3 regions of the Bradyrhizobium genomosp. III genome follow, and region 1 is predicted to be linked to each of the others. Evidence: riboswitches for the same ligand, from Rfam matches in the RefSeq annotation. Region 1 holds a riboswitch; each other region holds the start of a gene.

Region 1 (6,786 bases):
GATTTGGCGTTCGAGCGCTCCATACGGAAGCTTTTCACGCGATGGCTACTCTTGGAACAACGACGTATGGGGCCCGCACCCTGGGCCTCAGACGATTTCGGTGAGTGCAGCCAACCGGTGGAGCGTGTGGTCGAACCAGCCCAATACTCCTGGCATCAAGAGCTATCCGCACGTGGCTTTCAATATCGGGAAACCGCTCAGCTCAATCAACACTCTGAGCTCGAGCTTCAATCAGGAAGTTCCCACTGGCGGCGCCTGGGATGTCGCCTACGATATCTGGGACAGCTCAGACCGACATGAGATAATGCTCTGGACAAACTACACCGGAAACTCGGACGGGAGCGGCAACGTTAAGCCCATTTCATATCATTATGCCCCTTCCGGTGCGGCGATTCCGGTCTACAGCAATGTCAATGTAGGCGGGGCGACTTGGAACGTGTTTGAAGGCGAAGGCTCCGATGGTCACAAGGTCATCTCATTGCTGCGCACTTCGAAGACCAACAGCGGGACAGTGGACATCAAGAGTATCCTGCAGTGGATCAAGTCGAAGGGGTACTTTGGCGACATAAACGTCGGTAGCGTCCAATACGGCGTCGAGATTACCTCGTCCCCGGGGGGAAAGAACTTCAATTTCAACAACTGGTCCGTGACTTCGAAGTGAAGTCCGCGCGGGCGGTAAGGTGAGCTGCGCTATGCCAATGAGCCACGCTGACTGACGGCCTTGGCTTGCCGCTCACATCCCGACCGCCACGATCCCGGCCTCAACCGAACCTATGCCGAGATGGCAAGCCATTACGGCACGGCCATCTCGCAGCCCGGCCGCGGCGCCCAAAAGATAAGGCAAAGGTCGAAGTTGCGGTGCAAGTCGCGCAGCGATGGATTTTGGCGCGGCTGCGCAACCAACGCTTCTTTTCGTTGGCGTGACCTGCCACTGAGCATTTCCTCCAGAAGGATTCAGAGTCCGCCCCGAAGAAGGACGGACAGATGAAGCGAGCAAGGTTCACGGAAGAGCAGATTATCGCAGTGTCGAAGGCGCATGAGGCCGGGGCGAAGACGGCCGACCTAGCTCGCAAGCACGGGGTCTCCGAAGCGACGATCTACAATTGGAAGGCCAGCTCGCAATGGTTGGCACGCAAGATCGCCGCGATGGGGCATACCGTCCGCATTATTCCGGCTCAATTCGTCAAGCCTTATGTAAAGTCCAACAAAAGTGACATCATCGATGCCGCAGCGATCGCGGAAGCAGTGACGCGACCAACAATGCGCTTCGTCGAAATACGGTCGCCCGAACACATTGACCTGCAAGCGCTGCATCGTGTTCGCGATAGGATGATTTCGCAACGGACGTGCCTCATAAATCAGATGCGCGCTTTTTGCCTTGAATATGGGATCGCTACTCGACTCGGGAAGCGTCCGAGGGAGGGTGTTTCCTCCCTTCGGCCATCACCTTATCCGTTGACCGTCGGCTACTTTTCTGACTCAATCAAGCCGTTTATGGACCGGTCTTAACAACCTCGGGGGCGGCATGGATTCGATCCTTCGCGTTCTGATGCCCTTCTTCGGGCCGAAGAACTATTCTGAGATGCTCTAGAAGAACGCTTTGGCGGATTTCTCGCTGACCTTAGCCTGCTCGTTCCTGGTGAGGTACGATCCTTGGATTAACGGTCTTTTCTTGCGAGTTGAGCATCTGCCCGGCGTCAAGGAATTCGCCACGGCTATTAAAGCTCCTGAGGTGAACGTGGGCGGCTTCGCGCTTGCTTTGCTGGTGCTCATCTTCAGCAGGGTCACCCGATTCCATGATCGGATTTCGGACATATTTAAGATCAGGGCGAGGTTCGACCGCGCTAACATCCTTCTCCCTCTGGCTGTCATGTCGGGTGCGCAGATGTCGGCCCGTCAGGCGGCAAATCTCAAACGCGACCGCCATCCCCTCGTGAGAGCGACGTTCTACAAATACGCGTCCAGCCGAAGCGAACATCCGCTCGTCGACAAGCACGACATCGAAAGCGCATTGGAGGCTTGGCACATATTGGGTTGCCTTGGAGTGGCTCTTCATACTCACAGGCTTCGCGGTCTTATCCGCCTTCGCCAGGGCAGCTTGGTTTCTGATCATTTTTTGGACCGCCTCGATGGCCGCGCTTCTATTTATGCATCTTCGGTATGGATTGCTGGAACGAAGGGCGGATCCCCAGATCCAACAGATAGCCGGGAATGCCGAGGCAAGTGCAGGCAACCGCCAAGCATTCACAGAGGCGGCCATCTGATGTGGTACAAGATCGGGAAGGATATCATCGTCCGGAGCGAAAACGCAGCCAAGCCGGAAACACAGAGTTCGGCCTATCTTAAGAAGCTGATCTCGCGTCTCGAGCCAATTCATTCCAGCTTCGACTTTGGCTGCGGCAAACTGCGTTACGAACGGGCAATAGCCAAAACCACCGGCGAACTTGCGTTGGTGGATTCGGAAGTGCAGCTTTCAAGGGGTCAAATGATCCGCGGTCGTTCGACCACCATCCGCGATTACGTCGGCAAATCAAATCACGTCCACGCCCTCACCGTGGGTCAGTTTGCCTCCCATGACCGGAGATACGACCGCGGCTTCTGCATAAACGTTCTTTCTGTGATCCCATCGGCAAGCGTGAGACTTGGCATCGTTCAACTGATGAGAGCTAAGCTAAAGCCAAACGGCACTTGCTTGTTTGTGACGCTCTATCGCAATTCTGATTTTACAAGGATGCAGAATCTCCCGAATTGTCAACCATACGGCAACGGCTTCCTCATGGACTCGCTTAGGGGCCATTCCTTCTACGGCCTCATCCCGCCGGACGATCTCGCCGGATTGGTTAAGCGTGCAGGCTTCTCGGTCGAGTCGATCGTGCTGGATGAAGGCTCCGCATACCTGTGGGCCCGAACTCCGGACGGGCGACCTGGACCGATCAATTTCGAAATCCGTGAAACTGCGGAGAACTTTCAGATTCGATCTCAGCCAAGCGTGAGCAACCGCAGCTCGGCAAGGTAGACCAGGCCGGCAGAGACGGCGCTTGGATCCTGAGCAGCAGCCGCGGGGGCTCAAGTCACATCGACGACCTGTCCCGCTTAGGTTCGTCTGCTTCCGATAGTCGGCGATCTGCTGTCTGTAGTGGCCGATGCTCGGCGCATCCGGAGCCACGTCGCTCTTCCAATCGACGACCGCGTCGATGGCGCCGGCCTCGTCGAACGCGATCGCGTCAACCTGTCCGGAGAGCAGGACCTTGCCGCCTTCGTGAGTCTGGCTTCCGAACAACGGGAGCTCGGGGGCGAGACGCGGTCGCGGCGTCACGACGTCCGGAAGAGCGAGCGTCCGCAGCACCGTGGCGGTCAGTTCGACGGCGCTGATGCCCATCTTCGGATCCTCCGCCGGTTCGTGCCCCATCTGCCGGATCAGTTCCGCAGCCCGCGTTTCAAGTCCGCCCTGGCGTCGCAGGCTTCTCCGGTCAGCACCTCCTCGATTAGCTTGTGAAGGATGGTGCCACGCGTCGAACTTCTGAGAACGGCAGCAGGCTCCGCAGCGCCGGTTTCCGGAATTTCCCCGCTTTCGATCTTCGCTTCTGGCTCGTCCACCTGATCAAGTTCGCTCCGGCTCGGGCGACGCCAGATCACGGTCTTGCGCACATCGAAGATAGCGGTCGCCTCGGCGGCGAAGGTCTCGCGGGTCTGCCCGTTCTCTAGCGGCGTGACGTTCCTTTCCTTCGCGGTGCCGACGTCGTTCGGGTTGATCGCCGGGAGACCAGCCAGGCCCAAATCGACGAGCTTTGCCCAGCACTTGTCCGACAGGTCGGCGGAGTGCCTAGGCAGGATCAGCAGGTCGCGCGCCCGGGTCGCGGCCACGTACCAGAGGCGTACGCGCTCGCGCCGCTGCTGCTGCCGCGGTGACGGTGTTGCCCCACGGATTGGCCGAGGAGACAATCACGGATTGAGCAGTTGCGGAGGCTGTGCGGACGCCGATCCCGCTGCGGCGATCGAGGCCAGCACGATTCCTAGCGTCAATGCTGACCCGGACAGCCAGCGCTGTTTGAGCAGGATTGAAGTTGACGCCGAAACTCGCGCCGGCACGGCTACTACGTTTGAAATGAAAACGGTGATGACCACGGGCGAAACAAAAAGCCGTCACGCACATTCGCCGTGAGCGGCAGCCGTTCGCCCCGAATGCGGCAGATCTCGATCGGCTTTGCAACGTCTTGGAGCACCCCGCCCCTGCGTCAGTCCATGACCACGACCGGCAGCAAGGTTTCCTGGCTCGCGGGTTGACGCCTCCGACCACCTTCCCAGGTTCGAACGAACGAACCCAATGGCCCAACTGTCGTCGGCTCGCCGCTTACAGTTGCGGGGGCAGCTTCGGCCTTGTCCGTGAGGACGCACCGTATTCCCTTGATACGCCTTTCGGCGCTACCGATAACCAGACTGAAGGCCCCTCATAACCGAGTCAAGCAAGGGGCGTGAATCGAGTGCTGAGTGACACAACATGTGACAGTTTAGCCCGTCCTATTCGTGAGAGTGCGTTTTTCTAGTCCGATTGATGTGGCCGCACATCTGCTCTGACGAGGCGCACAGGATTGCCTTCGGCTTTTCACCGCCTCACGACCCGTACTTTGCAACGCGCTTGAGGGATAAGTTGGGCGAACGGGGGGCGGACGCCCCGCCGGTCAAGGACTGAGCGGCAGCAGCGCGCCGGGCAAGCCGCGGCTCAGGTCGGCTTCGGGGCATGCCGCGGCGAACGCAAGGCGAATGCGGCTCGTGGTCTCGACCACACGGGCAGCGAGTTTCAAGAGACTCCGCCTCGACGGCATTTGCGATGTTCGTTTCGATCTTCTCTAGCAAGATCGACCTGATCTGAGGATCGAGGGGCGACTCCGACGTCGAAAGCCCAGCCAAATGTCCCAGCTCTTTGATGCGGCCGTGATGGCCGGCTCGGGTGCCGTTTACATGTCTCAACCGTTCGCACAGTGTATCGAAGCCGGCTTGTCCGCCTATGATCGCCCTGCCTGTCGTGCTGAGCATGTCCGGTGTTAGCCCTGCGAGGTACTTCACGCTGACCCTGAACCGCGCGTCGCGATCTGCAAGGCAGAACGCCATTGCGACGATGGCGTCGAACAGCGCGGAATTCGAGAGGTCATGGTACTCCGCGGGGAGAAGCTTGCGCGCAGCCTGCTTACGGCTAGGGTCAGGGTGAACGAGACCAACCACGAAGTCGAAGGCTTCTTCGTCGGGAATCTCGACGAGAGATTGCTCGAAATCGCGCAAGTCGACGGTCGGAAGGAGCAGATGCGCCAACAGCTTCAGGCCGAACGGCAGCAATTGCTCCAGCAACTTGCTGGATCGGCGGGAGATGTCCGGCGCGCGGAGGATGAGGCACGGCTGTTCGAAGCCATGTTCGCGCAATTCCAGGCCATCCGCGACTCTGGCCTGACCTGCTTTGGATGCGGCGAGGAATTGGCTGCTTTCGATCGCAAGCTGGCGGAAATCGGCAAAAATATCGAAGACGCCAAGCGGAATCGCGATCCCAAGCTCGTTGCCGATCTGGAGCGCCTAGCCGCGGAGGTCAAGACGGCAAACCGGCTCAAGACCGAGACACAGGATGCGTCGACCCGGGCACACAGCGCGAAAGACAGGGCCGAGGGCGCGTATGAAGACTACATGAAGAACAATCGTGAAGTCCTGGCGGTGGCACGTCGCGCCCGCGCGCGCCAGCTGCTGGACGGATTCCCGCAATCGAGGGAGATGAGCGACTACCGGTCGAAGGTGGCCGAAATGGCGGCTCAGTCCTTGTCGGACCGCATCGCTGGGCTGACGGCGGACCGTGAAAACCGTTCTACCAACCGGCGCTCCACCCTGATGAGGGAAATGACGGGCGCCGTGAACAAGCACGGGCAGGACTTCTATCTCGTGCCGCCGTTCACCGCCGAGGAGGCGACGCCGTCGGCCGTCGAGCAGTGGGCGGTCGCCGAAAAGGACCGATTGGATGGGCATGAATTGGTCCAGTACGCGGAGCAGTGTCGGAACGCTGAGACGGAGATGACCTCGGCATTCCGGGACGACCTTCTCCATCGGCTCGACGATGCCTTCACCGGCATCAAGTCCACCCTGAACGAGCTCAACCGCCACCTGAAGGACCGCCAGTTCCACGGGCGCGACTACTACTCGTTCAAGGCGCTCGAGGCCCCGACCCACGTCGACATGATCGAGCTCGTCGAGGAATCAAGAAAGCCTGAATTCAATCTGCCGCTTTTCGGGGATCGTAGCGAGGATGCGAGTTCTCCGATGATGCGCGCCGTGCGTCAGATCGAGGAGATCCTGTCGAAGCCGGACGCGCGGACCGAGGAAATCGAGGATCCGCGCAAGTATTTCAACTTCGAGCTCTACATCCAGGATGCCGATGGTAAGATCCGCTCGTCGTTGACGAGCCGCGCCGGCACGGGATCCGGCGGCGAGGGCCAGTTGCCGTTCTATATCGCCATCGGCGCCTCATTGGCCGCGACGTACCAGAACCGGCGCACCGGCGAGAGCGGACTGTCGCTCGCCATCTTCGACGAGGCCTTCAATCGCTTGGATACCAAGGCAATTGGCCAGTGCTCTGAATTCATGCGGGACTTGGGTCTCCAGGTCATGCTGGCCACGCCGGACGAGAAGCGGCACGTGTTCATGGAGGTCGTCGAAACGGTCGTCAACGTGAACCGCTTGGGCAACCAGGTCATGATCGACACCGAATACCCGACGGAGATGGCTCGCCAGGCGATTGCTGACGCGGATCCG
Region 2 (9,192 bases), on a different contig from region 1:
GGGGTTCTTGGTCCCCTTCTCGTATTTGACCCGGATGCCTTCCGGGAAATCAGTTTAGCCGACCGTCTCGATGACACTGATGTGCACGAAGAGGCCAAATCCTTCGTCCCTCAGGTCAATATCTTTGGTCGCGTTCAACGACTCCACAACACTGATTACAACGACACTGTTTCTAGATTGAATTTCGCAATCCAGTCGAACTGCATCACCACCAGCAAGGGTTCAAGCGGCTTTCCTCCACGTCGACATCGGTTTACGTCGGCTCAATCGCATGCCGTGGGACGCTTTCTGCCCGTGTTCGCTTCCAGCCGAGAAACCAAAGGGAGCGGCAGCTCAGCTTTCGGCTCTTGCGCGATCTCTCGCTCAACCTGCGCCTGCATAGTACCCCGATCTAAGTTTTCGAGCGCCTCAAGTACTCTCTTCCCTCTTCGGTGATAATCCAGCACCCGGCCTTCCGCTCGATCAGCTTTTGGCCGAAAACATCGAGTGGGGTCGCGCGGCTCGCAATCCGCTTCATACGGTCCGTCCACTCCGGGCCGCTGCTAAAATAGATAGCCAAATGCTGCTTAACGACTTCGATACTCGCCAGACCGTGCGGCTGCAGGCGAGTATCTTCAGTATCGACAACTGAAAACTCGCGCACGCCATCGACTTAAGGAAAAGCCCATATTACATATTTTGAGGTAAGCTCCAGAGCTGCGAGCCGCTTTTCAAAAGAGAGCTTCCTCCTAAAGCCGATTGCACGACACCCGCCTGCCGTCGCCGCGGTAAGCAACGCTTTTCGACTGCATCTTGCCAGGACTCTTCCGAAGAACGGTTCAGCATTAGATAGCTGCGTTGACTAGGAGCGTGAGGTGGTCTCGACTGCCGACTTCGACCGACTTGAGATCAAACGACGTCGGTAGTAGCCACGCCGTTGTACATCCTGACGAATGACGTCGCTCACGAAACGAACCGCCCGCTTCTTTCGTTTCCAATTCCCGCCCAATCCCGCGGGGATCGCAAAGCCTCTCGGCACGACCAAAAGATCGTTTCTTTGGTTCAAATAGATATCGAACATGTGGTGGCTCTTTTTCGCACAAGCGTAGATCGGCTGTTCACCGATCTGGTGACATCGAAGCAACAGTTTCCTTTAAGTCACTGGACGATCAAATGACATTCAAAAGCTCCCGTCCTGATAAGGGAAGACGGTCACGCGCACAATGGTGCCGCAAGATGTGAGCGTGTGCACGTCCCGACTTACGGCGCCCGGAGAGGCACCCGTCAATGTCGACCTCAAACGCGGCGGAGAGTCTATCTAGGTGGCTCAACTACGGCAATGCCAGCCTACGCTACGATTTTTCTCCCAACTAGCTGATGCAGCATAAGCTTCGCCAGGTATGAGGCTCCCAAAGCAGCGGCTTAGCAGATCGTTGCCCGGAAAGCAGACGATCGTCGGTACTAGCTGAAGTAATCCTCCGGCCCGCCTTCGCGAACCGTGTCGAGAGTAACGCAATGGAACCCACCGCCGAAGATCCGTCTATGGCGGCGCCGAACCGGGACAACCTGAAAGCTGAACTGTTCAAGGATCCGAGCCAGCTCGGGGCAGGCGTCGTTGACTAAGACGACGTCAGGAGCGACCGAGAGGACGTTGACATCAATGTAAAGACTGGACAACAGCAGATCGTCGTCGTTGTAAGCCGGAAAACTATTTTTGGTTGGCTCGGGCGCTACTATCATGTCCCAGTTGCGCATTGCTTCTGGCAAATAGTCCGCCACCTCGCGAGACCGCACGAGCAGCGGCCCCGGCGCAAGCGCTATGACCATACTATCAATATGGCTATCGCAGAGCTTGTAGGCACGGTGGATCCGAAATCGTCCTTGCAAATGGCGCTCAAGCCAATCACATGGCATCGCGTGATTCTTGGTAGCGATATTTACGACGAGGTCGCGTCCAACACGCAAACACTGCGCACCGTCCCACATCATCTCGAGGCCAACGTCATAGGGATGTGTTCCGGGATGGTGGATCGGTTCCGTTGGACCACCGGTCGTTGACAGGGCGTAGGAGCGGTCAAATGAACGGTTAGTCATCAACGGGCGCGGCATCACTGACCATCGCGCGCCTCGGTCGAAATAGGACGCGAAGATTGGCTTGAGAAATTGCGTCTCGAAGTATCGTGAGCGGAGCATAGGAGGGGTCTCGATCAATTCGTCTCCAACCACTAACGCTATGTCGCGGACATTGAGCGGCGGCACGACTGCGGCCAACCAAGCAAGGGTGCGAACCTCCACGGTGGACGCATCGAGTGTCATCGGTCGATGCACGGTCACGTTAAGCTTCCGCAACGTGTTCACAATTCCTTCGACGTCCTCATTCAGTTCGTCCAGGTAGCGGTCCTTGATCCGATGGCGGACCCGCGTGCCAGCTTGTGTGCCCGCTGCCGCGGAGGACAGACGCGGAGCAGCGCGATCGTCTGTTCTCTACCCACTGGGATGATCCCGCCTTGGCCGGCTGGTCAGATGCGCTCTACACCATTGCCGGATACGTGCTCTACACCACGAATTCAACCTATCTGACCTGGCAGGTTCGCCGGCGGATGACGTATTTGCCGTCCCTTCGGGATTCCATATACGGCTGCCGGCGTGGTTCAAATTGTATAATTGGAACGTTTGCCACAGTAAGGCTACCGCACGGAATGGCAGCGGGCGGAAGTAAGGCTGATGCGGAGCACCGCTGCCAAGGTTCGAAGTGGACGCCGGTCACTGTAAAAGGGCAAAGTCTCATCCGATTGAAGCGCGGAGCCGGACACAATGTCGTAGGCATGCTCGACGAACACGTCGTCGCGCCGGATGCCATAGCCGAAGAATACCATGACTGGCGAGGACGCCGGTGAATGTCACGGGCGTGAACTGAGAGCATTGGCCGGAGTTGAAGACCTTAAACTTCCTTGGAAACCCGGAAAGTGCGACGCCCTTGCAACTCAGGAGAGCTCGTCCTCGCGGAATGCTCGAAGATGATGTGGACGGATTGGCTCATGCAGGCGGTGTTCGAAGCTCCAGTACATCGGCGAAGATTGTCCAATCGCGGACCCGCCTTTGCCGGCAGAAATCGGTCTCCGCCTGCTGAGCAGCAGCACTCAGCGAGGCGGCATCGACCTTGAATGCTGCCTGGCACGCACGATGCTCGCCGCCGGCATCGTCGCAAACGATCTTCATAAACCGGACGCTAAATGAAGGCATGCCCCCTCTCTTTGTGTGGTTTGCTTATCCACTATTCTGCCATTCGCGCGGGGAGTATTTGATTTGCCTCAAGGAGCATCCCAAGAGGTCTGTCTGATCCTCCGAAGATAGGCCAAGAAAGTCCGCCGTGAACTTTACGAGTTGTCCGCGATAGTCTTGTGAACGACTGCCGCAAGTGCAGGCTTATCGCGGGCTGATTTCTGCCATGCGCCGGCGGCTATGCGCGCAAGCGATCGCTGGGCACCAAGAACCCCGAACTTGCATCGGCGGCCACCTGAAGACGCGATTGCAGAAGCCGCTCATCACGCTTGTCCTAGCCCACGTTTCGATAAGCCCGGTCCAGGACTTCAGCGCCGGAGCTTAAGGTCTATCAGCGCCCGGCAAGGCCACCGAGTGAAAGGCGAAGCATCAATTGACCGTCGGCGTGCACGGAGCAATGGCGAAAAGTTGTCCTAGCCATGGGCGTGGGTTGCACCTCAATTCAACGCGTTGGTCTGTTGCAGAGAACGCGAGGCGCTGGCTGAAGCGCGAGTTCGGAACATGTCGACGAGCGTCTGCGGCTGGTAGCGGTCACGAGCCTCCGATCCCGGACGCGCACAACTTTTTGACAAGCATCAATGCTGCAGCGGCTGCCTCTGATAGAAGTGGTCTTCTAGTAAGGTCAGACGCACGGCGGACCGAAATGCTTGACGCCCATGATGCTTTCTTGCCCGGGTACCCGCTGCCGTTCCTAGGACTGCTACCAGACGCAGCCGCAGCCGCGCGGCGGCCAATGACCGGCCACATGATAAATTGCGCCGACTTGCGACGGCATCTACTTTATCGGCCTGCGGGACGGCCCTGCTATGGGCTCAGAGCGATGCCGCCCATCTAACGGTGTTAAGAAAATGCGCGCGTGAGGGAGGCCCCCCACACACAACCAACACGATGACGCCGGAGGATAAGGAGATGTGTCTCACCAACAAGGGACGTGATATGACAGACGGCCGGACCATTTACCCTGCTCCGGGCCGGATTACTGGAGCTGGAGTCCAGTCTAACTTGTGCAGCACAGCTACAAATATCAACGGCCGAGGCCTTGAGCTGATCCAAATCAATTCGACCAAAGCTCAGATGTCGTTTCGTGGCGCAGATCTAAATATTTCAGTTCGCGAGCGGATCATGTTTCGTCACAACAGCGCATGGCCGATAGCCCTCCGCCGCGGCTGACGCGATCGAGAACGCGGGCCATCCGAACGTTATCGGCTTGGGCCCGTCCGCGCAGAACCCAAGCGATGTGCGCGGTGTTAACAAGGTTATCTGAATTTGTCACCCCGCAGCTATGAACACCGCCCAGCATCTAATGATCTGACATGGGAGCAGCTTGGAAAGGCGCCGCCCTTCGATCAGGATCTGGAGATTGCCGTGATCGAGGGTAATTCAATTCACCGGGTGGTCTTTCCTTGCCGCCGGATCTTCGGCGGATGGATCAACGCGAATACCGGAGAGCAAATCGCTGTGCGGCCGACGCATTGGCGTATCTGGCCCGGATAGCCGTTATTCCAAATGGATTGGCGTGAGTTGGGGTACGGAGTGCCTTTGACGTCCTCTCTTCGGAAACTATCTAGCGTGGATTGATTGAGGGACCCTGACGGCATCTCCGAGCGGACCGAATCCGCGCCGGTGCCTTGCGGTGTCCGTCAAGCATTAGTTTTCTCATTGCTGTCGCGGCCGTTGCCAACGTGCCCATGAGCGACAAATCACAGCCTAGACGGCCGCGTACCATGGCATGATTGAGCTGCGGCACTTCTGCTTGAATGGGTCGCAGATTTTCGGCGAATGTCGTCGCCTTGATCGAGCAGCCGGCAATTCTCCCGCGGCCGACGAAACTAGCGTAACGCGTCACCATCTTTTCTCCGAGACCGTACCTTCCCCGGTCCACGAAGTGGACCGGGCATTTTGTCAGCGGCAAGGATAGCCTCGATAATGTGGAAAGCGTAAATCACCATAACCCAATTAGCTTTGTCGAGAACAGACCGGAGCTCGGGATCAACGGATTTGCGGATCGGATGCAGCGCGCAGTTCGCGCGCGGCAGCGACCATGTTGGCGAGCGCAGGCCGAACCTCCTCCCATTTGCGCGTTTTTAGGCCGCAGTCCGGATTGACCCAGAGCTGAGAATCCTGCAAGCGCGTCCGAGCTAGCACGATCAGCTCCTTCATTTCGTCCGTCTCGGGAACGCGCGGAGAGTGAATGTCGTACACGCCCGGTCCGATTTGATTTGGATATTCGTACCTCCTGAACGCATCCAGCAGCTCCATTTTCGATCGCGACGTCTCGATTGAAATGACATCCGCATCCATTGCAGCGATCGCACCGATGATGTCGTTAAACTCTGAGTAGCACATATGTGTATGGATTTGCGTTTGATCGGTAACGCCCGATGAGCAGATGCGGAAGCAATCTCCGGCCCAATCGAGATATGCCTTCCAGTCCGACCGGCGCAATGGCAATCCTTCGCGAAGTGCAGCTTCGTCGATCTGTATCATCGCCGCACCGGCATTCTCGAGATCGCGGACTTCATCGCGCATCGCGAGCGCAAGCTGACGGCAGACCTCGCTTCTAGGAATATCATCGCGAACAAACGACCAGTTCAGGATCGTCACCGGTCCGGTCAACATCGCCTTCATCGGCTTACTAGTTAGTGATTGCGCGTAGCGCCACCATTCCACGGTGATCGGCTTCGGCCGCACTACATCGCCAAACAGGATCGGGGGCCTAACGCAGCGCGAACCATAGGACTGAACCCATCCATTCCTTGTAAATGCGAAGCCGGCGAGTTGCTCGCTGAAGTACTGCACCATGTCATTACGCTCGAATTCGCCATGAACGAGGACGTCAAGACCGATGTCCTCCTGCCAACGTACGGCGCGGGCTATCTCCTCTTTGAGGAACCTGTCGTATTGCTCCTCGCTCATCGCACCTCGCGCATGCGCCGCGCGAGCATTTCGCACCGCTGTGGTCTGCGGAAACGATCCTATCGTCGTGGTGGGAAAAGCCGGTAGTCCAAAGCGTTCCCTTTGGATCTCGGAACGACGGGCAAACGGGGTGGCGCGCTGGCGCATCGTCTGATCGATCGCCCTCATTCGGACAGCGACGTTGGCATTATGGATCTTCGGCGAGGTCCGGCGGGCAGTCGCAGCGCATTCCGACTCGGCAAGAGCTAGCCCAACATTCTGGTCGCCTGCGAGTACCCGCGCCAGGATCGCAAGCTCACGCATCTTCTGAACCGAGAAAGCAAGCCAGCTCTTGACGTCGGACGCGAGCCCGGTCTCGAGTTCAACATCGACCGGCACGTGAAGCAGCGAGCAGGATGGAGCGAGCTGTACACGGTGCCTGCCAAGCTTCGCAATCGAGGGCTTCAGCCGCTGACGGAGCGACGGCAAGTTCGACCGCCACACATTCCGGCCGTCGATGACACCGAGCGACATGACGAGATCACTTCGGCCGTCAGCAACGATCTGATCCAATAGTTCTGGCGCTCGAACCAAATCGACGTGCAGACCGGAAATTGGCAGGCTCAAGGCAGTATCCAGATTGTCGCCTAGGGCGCCGAAATAGCTCGCAAGCATGATCTTGATAGCGGGTCCCTCCTTTGCGAACCGGTTATAGGCGTGCAGCAACGAATTTCGCGCCGCCTCATCCAGATCAAGGACCAGGCAGGGCTCGTCAAACTGAACCCAACTTGCCCCTCGTTTGGCTAATTCATGCAGAAGGTCGATATAGACGGGTATCAGATCATCGAGGAGAGAGAGGGGCTGGAACGCACTATCGGTACTCTTGCCGAGCTTTAAAAATGTGACCGGCCCGATCAGGACAGGGCGGGTCTGAAAGCCAAGAGCCCTCGCTTCCTCATACTCTTCGACGGGTTTGCGAGAGCACAGTCTGAACGCCTGTCCCCGGTAAAACTCAGGAACCATGTAGTGGTAGTTGGTATCGAACCACTTGGTCATTTCCTGCGCGGGCACGCCAGATCCCCGCGGGCTCTGGGCGCAACTCGCATCCTGCTCGCCGCATTGCGATCCGCGGGCCATGGCGAAGTACGTTTGGAGCGAAACGGATTCTCCGTTCGCGGCGTAGATCTCCGGGATTGCGCCAACCATGACGCTTGTATCGAGCACCTGATCATACAGCGAGAAGTCGTTTGACGGAATGATCGTGACGCCGAGCGATTTTTGACGAGCCCAGTTCGCTGCGCGTAGGCCGAATGCGTCTTCGTGCAACTGCTGTTCACTAATCTTTCCAGCCCAGTAGCTTTCTAGAGCGAGCTTGAGCTCACGCCTTGGGCCGATGCGTGGCGTTCCGAGCGTAGCAACTGGAAGAGAGAGAGGAGACATAGCGTTAACCCCTGTTGGGGACAAAGGCCATGGCGGACGCAGGCAGGAGAAGTCGCGCGTGCGACGGCTGCTTGGCGCACCACCGAGACACCCCGCCCGTGGACCAATATATTGTCGGGGCCGGTCTCCTGGCTTGCTGGTCATCGCTGCTGTCCGGCCTTCCCGAAGCCGTGCAGGCTTCAGCGACATCGTCGGACAGCGGCTCGCCGCTCACAGTTGCGGGGGCAGAGCCGGCATTTGCACCGGCTTCCCTCTTAGCTCCGGATCAATGGGAACCGGAGAACCTCGACGACTTGGATTATCGGCAGGAGAACTCTTCCGTCAACCTCTCAGATTATGTGCAAGCTAATCTGCGACATCCGCTAGCCGAATGACCGTGCATCTCTGTGACTTCACCATCTAGAAACATTCTCTCATCAGAGATGTCATAATCAGACATATCCTTCTCAGATGCCGGATAAGCATCGGAGCTGCCTTGAGGCGGAGCCGCACGCTAAATTGATGAAAGGGACAGAAGCAGCCTGCCGGCGGGAGTACCGACGTTATATCAGAGCGCTTTCAATGCGGCTTTGCGATTTCCAGAGGTTCGCCCAGCACCTCAGCTAGCCAGCTCTTCGCTCAACTAAAGGATCTGCGGCGAATAGGCCAAGGCACGTGGCGAAATTTAGCAACTGGCGAGGGGTTGATTTGCGTGCCACCCAGACTTCAGAGCTGGGATCAAGCCGGCTTGGTGCTTGGCAATCACGCAGCTCGAACGCGGGCGGCACGATAGCGAACCACACAGCTCAATGGCGGCAAACCCACTTCCGTCCACAGGCATCCGGCATCGAGGCGTTCAACTCTTCTGCTAAATATCCGGTGCGGGACATGGATGCACAAGCTGCGGCGGATACGCCAAACAGAAACATCGAAAACATGCAAAGGTCGGAAAGTCGACAAGAGTGACACAAACTCCGTGAAATTTTCCGCCTATTGCCTGGCACGAAGAATGCAGACCCTCGGAATGCCCAGTCTCCTCCTCTGGGCAGGTCCAGCTCAGCCAATTGACGCAGTCGCTGCCGGGGAAGTTAGCTGCGCATGACATAGAGGGGAGCGCCTGCTCGCGCGGGACAGCTAGCGGGTGCATCCCCGTAAACTTCTTGCGATGGCATAGCAGGTTCGAGGTTGCCTGCTTCACAAGATATTTGGATGAAACGCGATAGGCCGAGGGTTATGAAGAGAATGCCTGGAAGACCCGCGCTATGGCTTAGCGTGGTCGGATTTTTAATCTGCCTCGCCTGGCCGGCTGCCATGAGCAATAATATTCGGGCCAGCGACAGTCCCCTTGTCGAACGACTGAAGTCAACTTGGCGAGCGCAAGATGGTGAGACGATAGAACAAATTATCTCCAATGTCTCGAAGGTGGCACAGTTCGTGCCTCAAATGTGGGGCGTTGTTGAACTTGGCCAAAACGACTTTATTTTCGTTTCGTGGACCAGACACCGGGACAACAAATCGGACGAACAGTACGTTATCGCCTGGAAGATCGCCCTCGACGGCACGCTTGAACTTGCGTCGACTTATGCGAAGCCGATGGAATTGGGCTGGCGCGCCCTG
Region 3 (6,174 bases), on a different contig from region 1:
ATGAGCAACCTCGCCAACATCGCGACGTTCGCGGCGTCCTATGCGCTCGTCATCGTGATCGAGCCGCTCGCCGATCTCGCGGTGCTGGCACTGGCGAAGTCGCTGCGCGGCGTCACCGCGCCCGGCCTCGTCACCCCGCGCCTGCACAACGCGGCCTGAGAGACAAGCGAACGGGCGGCCAGCAGGGCCGCCCGTCGCGTTCGCGATGCTCACACTCTCCCTGATAGGCATCGGTTGCGGCGATCCCGACCAGCTCACGCGCGCCGCTGTTCAGGCGATCAACGCCGCCGATCTCGTCCTGATTCCGCGCAAGGGGGCGGCAAAGTCCGATCTCGCCGATCTCAGGCGGACGATCTGCGCGGACGTGCTCACCAGCGACAAGACAATCATTGCCGAATTCGACCTTCCCGTGCGCGACGCTGGTGAAGCTGACTATCGCAAGGGCGTGGACGATTGGCATGATGCGGTTGCCGCGGCCTGGTCGAAAGCGATCGCAAACCATCTCGAAGGCGAAGGCAAGGTTGCGCTGCTGATCTGGGGCGATCCCTCGCTCTATGACTCCTCGCTGCGCATTGCACGACGGCTCAATCCGTTGCCGACGATCGAGGTCGTGCCCGGTATCACCTCGATCCAGGCGCTGTGCGCGGCGCATGCGCTGCCGCTCAACGACATCGGCGAGCCCTTTCTGGTCACGACGGGGCGGCGCTTGCGCGAAGGCGGCTGGCCGCAAGATGTCGATACCGTGGTGGTGATGCTCGACGGCGGCACGGCGTTTCAATCGCTCGATCAGCGGGGCTTGCAGATCTGGTGGGGCGCCTATCTCGGCATGCCCGACCAGATCATCATGTCCGGCGCGCTCGCCGAGGTTGGCCCGCGCATCGTCGCGGCGCGGCAGGAAGCGCGCGAGCGGCACGGCTGGATCATGGACAGCTACATTCTCAAGCGCGCACGTTAAGCGAGGCAGCATGCTCCCCGAATGGGTCCCCCAGAACTGCCCCGATGTCTCCGCGGCCCATCGCGAGGCGGCGATTGCGCGGCAGGCGCAACTGACAAAACCGACCGGCGCGCTCGGCCGGCTCGAGCAGCTCGCAATCGAGCTTGCGGGCCTGCAGGCGACCGAACAGCCGCGTGCCGCACGGGTGCCGATCATCATCTTCGCCGGCGACCACGGCATCGTCGCGCAGGGCGTATCGGCCTATCCGCAAGCCGTGACTATCGCGATGATGGCGAATTTCGCCGCCGGCGGCGCCGCGATCTCGGTGCTGGCGCGCGAGCTTGGCTCGAGCCTGGAGGTGGTCGACGCCGGCACGCTGGCGCAGGACGAGATGGCAGGAATCGTCACCGACAAGCCGCGCCACGGCACACGCGATTTCAGCGTCGAAGCCGCTCTCGCACCCGCCGAGCTGGGGTATGCGTTCGAGGCCGGCCAGCGCGCCGTCGCACGTGCGGCTGCCCATCAGCCTGATCTCCTGATCTTCGGCGAGATGGGGATCGGCAACACCACGACCTCGGCGGCAATCGCGGCGGGCCTGCTCGGCATCAGCGCCGAAGAGATTGCGGGGAGCGGCACCGGGATCGATGCGGCGGGGCGCGCGCACAAGGCCCGTGTGATTGATGCTGCGATCGCGCGTCACGGCGTTGGCGGCGCTTCGCCGGAAAAAATCCTATGCGCCGTTGGCGGCCTGGAGATCGCGGCGATCTCAGGTGCGATCATCGCGGCCGCGCAGCGCCGCATCCCTGTATTGATCGATGGCTTCATCGTATCGGTGGCGGCGCTGGCGGCGGCACGTCTCAATCCGTCGTGCCAGCCGTTCCTGCTGCCGTCGCATCAATCGGCGGAGCAAGGGCATCGGCTGGTGCTGCGCGCGCTGAACGTGCAGCCGTTGATCAGCCTCGATCTCCGGCTCGGCGAGGGATCGGGCGCCGCCATCGCGCTGCCGCTGGTGCGCCTCGCCTGCAGCCTCCACAACGGCATGGCGACGTTTGCGCAGGCCAATGTGCCGGATCGTCCTAACTGATCCGCTGATTGACGGAGACGACGCGCCAGCCGCTCAGGAGGCGATCGATCCGGGTCAGCGACAGCGGATCGACCACGAAGCGCAAGGCCGCCGTCGGCGTCAGGTCCAGCGCGATGCAGAGCGCGGCGCGGATGGTGCCGGAATGCACGACGAGCGTGGCCGATCCGGCTGCGATCCGCGACAGGCCCAGCCGGACACGCGCGACCTGATCCGCAAAGCTCTCGCCGCCCGGCGGTCGTCCGCCAGCTGGATCGTTCCAGAACTGCGCATAGGCCTCACCGCGGGTCGCCTCGAGTTCGTCATGGCGATGGCCGGTCCAGTCACCAAAATCCTGCTCGCGGAATTCACTGACGGGCTCCGGCTCGAGGCCCAGCGCGCGCGCCGTCTCGACCGTACGCCGCGACGGGCTGGCATAGCCGGCGGCATCCGGTGGCAGGTGCCGTCGCACAGCGTCCAGTTGCGCGCGATCGCTGAGATCGGCCGGCGCGTCGGACGCGTGTATCGTGCCTGTGACGCCCGCGACGGGCGCGTGCCGTATCAACCAGAGGAAGGTCTCGCCTTCCATGCTCATCTCCAAGGAAGTTGGTCGTTGTGGCCATAACGCCGCAACTGGCACATTGACTCTGTTGTGATGGTAATCCTAGATGCTCGCGACGGTTTCCCCGAGAGGGGATGAAAAGGGAATACGGTGCGGGGACATTGTCCCCAACGCCGTGGCTGCCCCCGCAACTGTGAGCGGATAATCCTTCGTCAGAAGCCACTGGGTCCTCGGTCCCGGGAAGGCGACGAAGTGGTGATGACCCGCGAGCCAGGAGACCTGCCGTCAGCCGTGGTCACACGCGAAGATGTCGGTCGGGGAGTACAGACATTCGGCTTCATCGGACGGCTGAAGGGCCAAAAGGTGAGACCTCGTTCGCTGTGACGTGCCACTGACGTCATACCGAGGCCCGAAACCGTGTCTTCCATCCGTATCGTACGACCGCGAAAATTCCTGCTCGCCTCCGCGGCACTCACATCCTTTGCCGCTCTCGATCCGCCCGCTGCGCTGGCGCAGCAGGCCCGAGAGCCCCTGCCGCCGGTCGAGGTGTCGCCGGCCCAATCCCGCAAGCAGGCCAAGCCTGCCGGCCGGGAGGCGCAGAGCACGCGCCGCGCAGCAGCGCGCAGGCCGGCGACCGCAGCAGCGATGCCGAAGCCTGCCGTGCCGACTGCGGCACCCCCGACGCCGCTCAACAGCAATGCCGTGGCCGAAAGCGCCTCGCGGCTCGGCCTGACGGTGCGCGAGACGCCCGCGACCGTCGAGGTGATCTCCGCGGAGACCATGCGCGAGCAGGGTTATCGCACCGTGTCCGACGTGGCGCAGGGGGCGGTCGGCGTCACCTCCGGCGATAATCCGGCCGAGCCTTCCGCCTTCTCGATGCGCGGTTTCACCAACAGCCAGATCAACACGCTCTACAACGGCATCAAGATCGGTCCGCAGAACATGACCTCGCGGATCATGGACACCGCCAATCTGGAAGCCGTGGAATTCCTGAAGGGCCCGGCATCGCTGATCTCGGGCGAGGGCGCCGCCGGCGGGGCGATCAATTTTGTGACCAAGCAGCCGCACACGGGAGCGATCCGGAACGAAGCTGATTTCTCCTGGGATTCGCTCAGCTCGTTCCGCGCGCATTACGGCTCGGGCGGCAGCACCAATGTGCAGGGCCTCGACTACCGCTTCGACATCAGCCGTTCGGCGCTCAACGGCTTTGCCGACGACACCAATACCAAGATGCTCGATGTGTCGGGCCAGCTCAACTATCGCATCTCGGACAGTCTCAAGATCTGGGGCGCGATCGAGTATCGCGAGGATCGCTCGAAAGCCTATTGGGGCGCGCCGCTGGTGCCGATCGCTTTCAGTGGATCGCACGCGACGACGGGGATCGTCTCCGGCAACTACTTCAACAGGACTGATCTTGGGGCTGTCACGATCGACGACCGCACCTTCAATACCAACTACAACGTCCTCGACAACCGCAACGTCGCGCAGGAGGTGTGGCTGCGCGGCGGTTTCGAGCTGAAGCTGGCGCCGGACCTGACGCTGAAAAGTCAGGCCTATGGTTACGGTGCCGAGCGCACCTGGTTCAACAACGAGATCGAGGCGTTCGATTCCACCAACAACCAGGTGTATCGCGAGCGCTTCTATGTCGCGCACAGCCAGCGCCTCGTCGGCAACATCACCGATTTGATCTGGGACACGAATATCGCAGGCTTCGACAACCGGCTGGTCACGACGCTGTCGTCGAGCTATCTCGACTTCGTCAGGCCGGGCGCGGCAAACTTCCCGAACGATTATGTTTCGCTGGTCGATCCCAACCGCGGCTTCTACGGTCTGCTCACGACCAAGCAGCAGACCGCGCGTATCGACAACGAGGCGCTGTCGTTCGAGGACCGGCTGAAGCTGACGCGGACCTTCGCGCTGATCGGCGGCCTGCGCGTCGAGCACATCGGGCTCGATCGCAACTCGACGGATGCCGCCGGCCTGGTGAACGCGGGCTTCCCGTTCACGAAAGACTGGGCGCCGGTGACGGGCCGCATCGGCTATACGTGGGAGGTCGTGCCCGGCATGACTTTCTTCAGCCAGTACGCCACCGGCGCCGACGTCTCCGCGAACACCAGCTTCCTGTTGTCGCCGACCCAGCCGCTCGACCTGACGACCTCGCGTACCTACGAGACCGGCGTCAAGCACCTGTTCTGGGACAACAGGGCGGAGTGGTCTTTCTCGGCCTACGACATCGTGCGCAAGAACGTCTATGCCGCGGCCGGCGGCATGGCGCTCAACATCGCCGGGCGACAGGAGTCGAAGGGCGTCGAGCTCGCCGCTTCGGTCCGTCCGATCGATCCACTGCGTCTGTGGGGCAACATCGCCTATGTCGACGCCCGCTATGCCGACTACAATTTCGTCGGCGGCTCGTTCTCCGGCAATACGCCGCCGAACGTGCCGCGCATCGTGGCGAATGCGGGTGCATCCTGGCGCTTCTTCACGCCCTGGCCGGTGGAGCTCGGCATCACCGGCCGCCATGTCGGCGACCGCTACAACACCGATGCCAATGTCGTGACGATGAAGGCGTATACCGTCGCCGACGTCTACGCCTTCGTCGATATCCCCAAGACGGTATTCAACGCGGTCGACCAGGCCCGCCTGACCTTCCGCGTGCGCAACATCACTGATAAGCGCTATGCGATCTGGGGCGATCCGTTCTATCCCGACCAGATCCTCCTCGGTGCGCCGCGCACCTATGAGCTCTCGGCCGCGTTCAAATGGTAGGGCGCTGAACGGATGATGAGCGCGATCGTCGTTACGCATCGCTGGCTCGGGATCGCGTTCTGCCTGCTGTTCGCGATGTGGTTTGCGACGGGGATCGTGATGCACTTCGTTCCGTTTCCGTCGCTGACGGAAGCGGAACGGTTTGCCGGCCTTGCGCCGGTGGATCGTGGAGCGGCGAGGATCCCGGTTGTGGAGGCGGTCGCTGCGAGCGGGGTCGCGGGCGCCGTGCGCGTCCGGCTGATCCAGCGGAGCGATGCAGCGGTCTACATCGTGTCGGGATCGTCGCGCGTGCGCGCGGTCCGCGCTTTCGACGGAGCGGATGCGTCGGTCGCAATTGCCGATGCTGCGCTTGCCAGCGCGCGGGAGCACGCGCGCAATCGCGGGCTCGATGCCGCGCGGGCCGCGGTCGTTGCGCGTTCGGACTACGATCAGTGGAGCGTGCCGAACGGCTTCGATCGCCACCGGCCGCTGTTTCGTGTGGCGCTCGGCGATGCTGCCGGGACGGAAGTCTATGTTTCCTCGTCCACCGGCGAGGTCGTCCTGGACACGAGGCGGGGCGAGCGGGGCTGGAATTGGGCCGGCAGTGTGCTGCACTGGATTTATCCGACGGTCCTGAGAAGCAACTGGTCGCTGTGGGATCGCGTCGTCTGGACGCTGTCATTGCTGGCCTTGATCGCGGCGATGCTTGGTGCGGTGCTCGGGATCGCGCGGGTGCAGCTGCGAGGGCGCCGGATGTCCTCGCCCTATCGTGGCTGGCACGCGTTGCACCACGTCATTGGCCTCACGGCAACAATGTTCGTGCTGACATGGAGCCTCAGCGGCTGGCTCTCCATGGATCACGGCCGGCTGTTC

The links. Region 1 has a riboswitch for cobalamin ahead of IC66_RS46875 (hypothetical protein). Riboswitches for the same ligand answer to the same signal wherever they lie in the genome.
Region 2: it holds a riboswitch for cobalamin, as region 1 does, so the genes downstream of both, metE (5-methyltetrahydropteroyltriglutamate--homocysteine S-methyltransferase) here and IC66_RS46875 (hypothetical protein) in region 1, are expected to answer to the same signal.
Region 3: it holds a riboswitch for cobalamin, as region 1 does, so the genes downstream of both, IC66_RS47100 (TonB-dependent receptor) here and IC66_RS46875 (hypothetical protein) in region 1, are expected to answer to the same signal.

What each region holds. Positions count from the first base shown of each region.
Region 1 is NZ_AJQF01000524.1:457-7,242, forward strand. It holds gene IC66_RS0140615 (glycoside hydrolase family 12 protein) at 1-661, shown strand, start outside; partial or broken gene IC66_RS44510 (IS21 family transposase) at 743-921, shown strand; partial or broken gene IC66_RS48810 (transposase) at 985-1,407, shown strand; gene IC66_RS48815 (hypothetical protein) at 1,601-3,016, shown strand; gene IC66_RS46875 (hypothetical protein) at 3,418-3,864, opposite strand; cobalamin riboswitch at 4,241-4,442, opposite strand; gene IC66_RS48820 (transposase) at 4,680-4,802, opposite strand; gene IC66_RS0140655 (SbcC/MukB-like Walker B domain-containing protein) at 5,203-6,786, shown strand, end outside.
Region 2 is NZ_AJQF01000539.1:1,088-10,279, forward strand. It holds gene IC66_RS0141300 (glycine amidinotransferase) at 1,441-2,313, opposite strand; gene IC66_RS0141310 (hypothetical protein) at 3,016-3,222, opposite strand; gene metE (5-methyltetrahydropteroyltriglutamate--homocysteine S-methyltransferase) at 5,251-7,596, opposite strand; cobalamin riboswitch at 7,698-7,899, opposite strand; gene IC66_RS46920 (hypothetical protein) at 8,251-8,541, shown strand; gene IC66_RS0141325 (hypothetical protein) at 8,887-9,192, shown strand, end outside.
Region 3 is NZ_AJQF01000154.1:5,267-11,440, forward strand. It holds gene IC66_RS0113095 (energy-coupling factor ABC transporter permease) at 1-159, shown strand, start outside; gene cobF (precorrin-6A synthase (deacetylating)) at 206-955, shown strand; gene cobT (nicotinate-nucleotide--dimethylbenzimidazole phosphoribosyltransferase) at 966-2,018, shown strand; gene IC66_RS0113110 (histidine phosphatase family protein) at 2,011-2,583, opposite strand; cobalamin riboswitch at 2,656-2,857, shown strand; gene IC66_RS47100 (TonB-dependent receptor) at 2,974-5,322, shown strand; partial or broken gene IC66_RS0113120 (PepSY domain-containing protein) at 5,335-6,174, shown strand, end outside.